DNA from 3 places in the Saccharopolyspora sp. NPDC002376 genome. Region 2 is predicted to be linked to each of the others. Evidence: riboswitches for the same ligand, from Rfam matches in the RefSeq annotation. Region 2 holds a riboswitch; each other region holds the start of a gene.

Evidence for each region. A riboswitch is a leader RNA that binds a small molecule or an ion and turns the genes downstream of it on or off. The one in region 2 is predicted to bind glycine.
Region 1: linked by a shared signal. The riboswitch ahead of gcvT (glycine cleavage system aminomethyltransferase GcvT) and the one ahead of gcvP (aminomethyl-transferring glycine dehydrogenase) in region 2 are both predicted to bind glycine.
Region 3: linked by a shared signal. The riboswitch ahead of gcvH (glycine cleavage system protein GcvH) and the one ahead of gcvP (aminomethyl-transferring glycine dehydrogenase) in region 2 are both predicted to bind glycine.

The regions. Positions count from the first base shown of each region.
Region 1 covers NZ_JBSFBZ010000008.1:26,346-28,599, forward strand. Annotated here, with positions in the region: gene ACWCO2_RS08335 (TetR/AcrR family transcriptional regulator) at 60-686, shown strand; glycine riboswitch at 992-1,091, shown strand; glycine riboswitch at 1,092-1,190, shown strand; gene gcvT (glycine cleavage system aminomethyltransferase GcvT) at 1,308-2,254, shown strand, end outside.
Region 2 covers NZ_JBSFBZ010000013.1:106,746-108,999, reverse strand. Annotated here, with positions in the region: gene gcvP (aminomethyl-transferring glycine dehydrogenase) at 1-813, opposite strand, end outside; glycine riboswitch at 988-1,089, opposite strand; gene ACWCO2_RS12040 (MerR family transcriptional regulator) at 1,179-1,748, opposite strand; gene ACWCO2_RS12035 (bifunctional nuclease family protein) at 2,022-2,254, opposite strand, start outside.
Region 3 covers NZ_JBSFBZ010000010.1:3,349-5,602, reverse strand. Annotated here, with positions in the region: gene ACWCO2_RS09650 (L-serine ammonia-lyase) at 1-469, opposite strand, end outside; gene gcvH (glycine cleavage system protein GcvH) at 496-867, opposite strand; glycine riboswitch at 923-1,020, opposite strand; glycine riboswitch at 1,021-1,115, opposite strand; gene ACWCO2_RS09640 (PucR family transcriptional regulator) at 1,229-2,254, shown strand, end outside.

The DNA of each region.
Region 1 (2,254 bases), on a different contig from region 2:
TTTATGGCAGCCTAAGACGGCCCCGGCGAGCGCCGCAAGAGATCCGACTAGGAGAAGACGTGCCCAGACCGACCACTCCCCGGCTGTCGCCGGAACGCATCCGCCGCGTCGGACTGGAGATCATCGACGCCGATGGCCTGGAAGCGCTGTCCATGCGCCGCCTCGCCGAACGCCTCGGAGTGCGCGCGGCCTCGCTGTACAACCACGTCGCGACCAAGGAAGAACTGCTGCACGAGATCGCCGAAGACGTGATGGGCTCGGTGGACGTCTCGGACTTCGAGCAGGACTGGACGACCGGCCTGCGCAGCTGGGCCCGCTCCTACCGCGCGGCGCTGGCGGCCCACCCCAACCTGGTGCCGTTCCTGGCCTACGGCCCGGCCCGCCGCGAGAACGCCCTGCGCCGAGCCGATGCGGTGCACGGCGGCCTGACCAGCGCGGGCTGGCCGCAGCGCTACGCCACGATGATCGGCGCCTCGACGAAGTACCTGGTGGTGGGCTCGGCGATGGGCTCGTTCAGCGGCGGCTTCCCGGACGACGCGGACCTCTACGGCGACCGCTTCCCCCACCTGAACAAGGCACACCTGCTCCGCGAACACGCAGCGGAAATCGACGCAGCCAGCTTCGAACTAGCCCTCGAAGCCCTCATCGACGGCCTGCAGAAGCAGTACCGAGAACTCACCGGCTAACGCTTGGGAGTCACTCATCGACTCCTTCCGGCGGAGGCACCGGGCCAAAGTCCCCTTCGATCGGACCACTCAAGCGCTTGACCAGTTCCGGGTCGGTATAGATGAGCGCCGTTGCCTTCCACTCGTGACGTCACCTTGATCGACTAACTCCGCGACGCTCTTGGGATCCCGCTGCTTCACTCCACTGGACCTCACGCTCTTTCAGAACTCCACAGCAAGTCGGCACGAGATCACTCATCCTTCCGGTTGACGTGGGTCACTGGTGGTTCGTAGCGTCCTTGACGCAGAACCGAATAGCGCGCCTACGACGTCGTGCGGGAGAGACTCCGGCCCTTCTCGGGACCGGGGCGCCGAAGGAGCAACACTCCCCAGCAAACTCTCAGGCACCGGCACCGCACGACACCAGGCGATCACGGAGAAAAGCAGAAGCATGCACTTCTCGCCCACGGTGCAAGCCACCTCCCGAGGTGGCGAAACTCTCAGGCCAATGACTCCGGGGAGACCGCCCGACCAGCGCAGCCCGCGCAGGTCGGGGTCGAGGTGTCCCCGATAAGGTTGGGCGCAGTGAGCTGACCGGCCCTCGACTGCCGACCGGCGCCCACCAGGAGGAGTCCCACCACCATGTCGTCGCCACGACAGACGCCCTTGCACCACGTGCACGAGGAACTCGGCGCCAACCTCACCGAGTTCGCCGGCTGGCAGATGCCGCTGCGCTACTCCGGTGACATCGCCGAGCACAACGCGGTGCGCACCGCGGCCGGCCTGTTCGACCTGAGCCACATGGGCGAGATCCGGATCAGCGGCCCGGAAGCCGCGGCCGCGCTGGACCACGCGCTGGTCGCCAACGCCTCCAGCATCACGCCCGGCCGCGCGCGCTACACCATGATCTGCAACGCGCAGGGCGGTGTGCTGGACGACCTGATCGTCTACCGCCTCGCCGAGCAGGAGTTCCTGGTGGTGGCCAACGCCGCGAACGCCGCCGTGGTCTCCGCCGAGCTGACCGAGCGGATCAGCGGGTTCGACGCCCAGCACGAGGACGTCTCCGATGACTACGCGCTGATCGCGATCCAGGGCCCGAACGCCGTCGCGATCCTCGCGCCGCTGACCGAGACCGACCTCTCCGGCGTCAAGTACTACGCGGGCTACCCGGCCCAGGTCGCGGGCAAGGACGTGCTGCTGGCGCGCACCGGCTACACCGGCGAGGACGGCTTCGAGCTGTTCACCGCGCCCGGCGACGCCGAGGCCGTGTGGCAGGCGCTGACCGAGTCGGGCGCGGAGCACGGGCTGCAGCCCGCCGGGCTGTCCTGCCGCGACACGCTGCGCCTGGAAGCCGGCATGCCGCTGTACGGCAACGAGCTGTCCGCCGAGCTCACGCCGTTCCACGCCAACCTCGGCCGGGTGGTCAAGCTCGACAAGACCGTCGACTTCGTCGGCAAGGAAGCGCTGGCCGCCGTCGCGGAGAAGCCCACCGAGCGCACCCTGGTCGGGCTCAGCACCGACCAGCGCCGCGCGCCCCGGCACGGCTACCGCGTGCTGGACGCCGACGGCGCCGAGATCGGCGTGGTCAC
Region 2 (2,254 bases):
CACGTCCGCACCGATCTCACCGGGCGCGCGCAGCAGCGTCAGGGCCAGCAGATCGGACGCCACCACGACCTTCGCCCCGCGCTCGTGCGCCTCGGCGATGATCCGCTCGTGGTCGCGCACCGAACCCGAAGCACCCGGGTAGGACAGCAGCGCGCCGAAGAACTCGTCCTCGGGCAGCCCTGCCGACAGGTCGGCGACGACGACCTCGATGCCCAGCGGCTCGGCGCGGGTCTGGATGACCGCGATGGTCTGCGGCAGCGTGTCGGAGTCGACCAGGAAGCGCGGCGACTTGGACTTGCCGGCGCGGCGCACGAGCGTCATGCCCTCGGCCGCGGCGGTCGCCTCGTCCAGCATGGACGCGTTGGCCACCGGCACCCCGGCCAGGTCGGCCACCATCGTCTGGAAGTTCAGCAGCGCCTCGAGCCGGCCCTGTGAGATCTCCGGCTGGTACGGCGTGTACGCGGTGTACCAGGCCGGGTTCTCCAACACGTTGCGCAGGATGACCGGCGGGGTCGTGGTGCCGTAGTAACCGAGCCCGATCATCTCGGTGTGCGGGTGACAGCGGCGCGCGAGGTCGCGCAGCTCGGCAAGCGCAGCGGTCTCGGTGGCCGGCTGGGGCAGCGCCAAGCGCAGGTCGTCCTCGCGGATCGCGTCCGGCACCGCGCTGCGGCCCAGTTCCTCCAGCGAACCGACGCCGATCACGTCGAGCATGCGGGCCAGTTCGGCCGGGGACGGCCCGACGTGCCGGTCGGAGAACGGCGTGCCGTGCTCCAGAGCGGCCAGGGGAATGCGGTCGTGGGTCACGTCGGACATCGCCAAACCTCAATCATCGCGGCGAACACAGGGGCGGCAGTACAGCCAGGACTGCGCTGCTCTCCCCCTCTGTCACCGTCCGCGAAGCGAACGCCTGAGAGCTTCACCCGGGGACCGGGCTTGCACCGTCGGCGGGTGGTGCCAGCGAATGGCACCACCTCTTTCCAGAGGTATCTCGCCCGTGCGGTCCAGGTGGCCTGAGAGGTTGTCGGGGAGGTTTTGCTCCTTCGGCGCCGACCGCGGCTAGGCCGGGCCGGACTCTCCCGCACGGGGTCGGCGATGTGTCGCAGCCTACCCGATCAGGTGGCCCGCGCGGACCTCTGATGCGAGCTGCGGCACAGTCTTTCGATCACGGCCAGGGCTGGTCAGCCGGTCTCGGCCTGGCGGTCCCGGCGACGGCGGGACAGCTCGTCCGCCGCCTGCACCATCTCGCCGCCGTCGGCCCGCTCGGCCGGGAACTCGTGGATGGTGCCGCTGATCTCGCGCATCGCACCGCTGACGGCGATGCCGAACACGCCCTGACCACCTTGCAGCAGGTCGACCACCTCCTCGGCAGAGGTGCACTCGTAGACCGTCGTCCCGTCGCTGAACAACGTCAGCCGCGCCAGGTCCTCGACGCCGCGGTTGCGCAGGTGCTCCACCGCGACCCGGATGTTGTGCAGCGACACCCCTGTGTCCAGCAGGCGCTTGACCACCTTGAGCACCAGGATGTCCTTGAACGAGTACAGCCGTTGCGAGCCGGAACCGGCCGCACCGCGTATGGACGGGCCGACCAGCTTGGTGCGCGCCCAGTAGTCCAACTGGCGGTAAGTGATGCCGGCGATCTGGCAGGCGGCCGGGCCCCGGTAGCCGACCAGTTCGTCCGGCAGCGAGGCGTCTGGGAACAGCCCACCCTGCTCCGCGGCAGCATCCCCGTTGGACGCTTCCTCGACCACGCCTGCCTCCCCTCGTCCGGCTTGTCGCCGACGACGATCACCAGCGCCCGAATCGATTGCGATCAGGGCCGCGAACACCCCGCCGACAGCCAGCGGCGCAGCACCGCCGCATCGGCGGTTCACCCGCTGAATCACACCAGGGCGATTTCGCGTAACCCGACGGTATGCCTGCCTCGCGAGGAGGTCAACGCGACGCGCGGGCGCCGGGACGACCCGGCCCCCGCCTGCAACTGCAAGCGGGGGCCGGATGTCAGATCTCGGGTCTGCGACGCCTCAGGTGTCCGCGCCGCGGAAGTCCTCGGGAGACACGGAGTCGAGGAACTCGCGGAACTTCTCCACCTCGTCCTCCTGCTCGTCCGGGATGATCAGCCCGGCCTCGTCCAGCACCGACTCGTCGGCGTGGATCGGCACCCCGATGCGCAACGCCAGGGCAACCGAGTCGCTCGGCCGCGCCGAAACCCGCACGTCCCCGTCGAACACCAGCTCGGCGAAGAAGGTGCCTTCCT
Region 3 (2,254 bases), on a different contig from region 2:
CGTCCTCGTCGACGACGAAACCACCGCCCACCGAGTAGTACACCGCGCTGTCCAGCTCGGCGTCCCCGGCGAAGGCGGTGAACCGCATGCCGTTCGGGTGCACCGGCAGCGACCTGCGGCGGTGCATCACCAGATCGCGGTCCGAGCTGAACCGGATCTCGTGCGTCCCGTCGAGGCACAGCCGCCCCGTCTCGCCGATCTCGACGACCCGGTCCGCCACCGCGGCCGGATCGACGACCTCCGGGCTGTGGCCCTCCAGGCCCAGCAGCACCGCCTTCGGGCTGCCGTGCCCGTGGCCGGTCGCCCCCAACGAACCGAACAGCTCCGCCTTGACCCGCGTGACCTGCGGCAACCGGCCCGCGTCGCGCAGTCGTCGCGCGAATCGCTTGGCCGCCCGCATCGGTCCCACGGTGTGCGAACTGGACGGTCCGATGCCCACTGAGAACAGGTCGAAGACACTGATCGCCATTGATCGCCTCCGCTGCTGCCCGGGTCCTACTGCCCGATCAGTTCGGCGTACTGCTCCGCGGTGAGCACAGCACCGGTACCGGTGGCGCGCACCTCCAGCAGCCAACCGCCGGCGAACGGCTCGGCGTTGACCAGCGCGGGATCATCCACAACGGACTCGTTGATCGCCACGACCTCGCCGGTGACCGGCGCGAACAGGTCGCTCACGGACTTGGTGGACTCCATCTCACCGCAGGTCTGCCCGGCCTCGATCTGCTCGCCGACCTCCGGCAGCTGCACGAAGACGATGTCGCCGAGCGCCTCGGCGGCGTGGTCGGTGATGCCGATGCGGACCAGCTCGTCGCGGTCCTCGATCCACTCGTGCTCTTCGGTGTAGCGCAGGTTCTGCGGCAGGGACATGGTGGGAGGCTCCAAGGCTGCTCGGAGGGCGCGGGCGCGCCCGGAAATGTGCTGGGCCTCCCCCTCTGTTTCGGGACCTGAGAGCTTCGCCGCAGACCTGCGACTTGCACCTTGGGTGGCGCGCCAGCGGTGGCGCGCGCTTTCCAGAGTTGCCTCGCCCGAACGGTCATGGGTGCCTGAGAGTTTGTGGGGAGTCTTGCTCCTTCGGCGCCTCGCAGCTGGTACGAGGTCTCTCCCGCACGGGGTCGACGGCCAGTATGCGATTGTCAGACTGCTCAGCAACGATAAACGTGCCTGTCTTGGTGTCACAATGCCCTCCCCAACTGACCGCCAAGGCGGCCGCTTCTCCAGGAGGCCGGTGATGCTCGACGTCCGAGCACTGGTCGAACGGGTCGGCCCGACCCTGCTGCGCTCGGTGGTCGTCCCGGAATCGACCGCGTGCGTCGGCGACGTGGTCATCGCCGAACCCGACCAGCACCTGACCGTCGTCGACGGCGACCTCGTGCTGGGCGTGGCCGTCGCGGACCGCGAGCAGGCGGCGTCACTGGTGCGCGTCTGCGGCGACCGGGGCGCTTCGGCGGTGCTGCTGAAACCGCCGGTCTCCGCCGATGAGCGCATCGTCGCCGCGGCCGAGGCGGCCGGGGTCGCGCTGGTCGAGGTCCGGTCGGAGACCGCGTGGGCCCAGCTGGTCTGGCTGATCAGGGCGGCGCTGGCCGGGACCGACATCGACGAGGCGGGCGCGCGCAGCCCCGGGGTCGGCGATCTGTTCCGGCTCGCCGACGCGGTGGCCGACGTGGTGGACGCGCCGGTCACGATCGAGGACGCGCGCTCCCAGGTGCTGGCCTACTCGGCCCGGCAGGACCTCACCGATCCCGCGCGGGTCTCGACGATCATGGGGCGCAGGCAGCCGGACGACGTGCTGGCCAAGTTCCGGGCGTACGGCACCTTCCGCAAGCTCAGCAAGGGCAGTTCGGCGATCTTCGTGCCCGCCCAGCAGGACGGCACGCTGCCCCGATTGGTCGTGCCGATCAGGATGGGCGGCGAGCTGCTCGGATCCATGTGGGCGGTGGTGCCCGAGGAGGTTTCCGAGGAGCGTGCGACGGCGTTCGCCGACACCGCACACCTGGTCGCGCTGCAGCTGCTGCGCTGGCGGGCGGTGGCCGACGCCGAGCGGCGGCGCAGCGCGGAGCAGGTGCGGCTGCTGCTGGACGGCGGCGAGGGCTGGCGGGTCGCGGCCAACGAACTGGCCGTCCCGAACGAGCGACACCGGGTGATCGCGATCGAGATGCCCGCCTCAGCCGGGCCCGCCGAAGGGCACCGGTTGGCGCTGTGGGAGTGGATCACGCGCGGGATCGGCCGCCGGCCGCTGGTCACCGAGATCGGCACG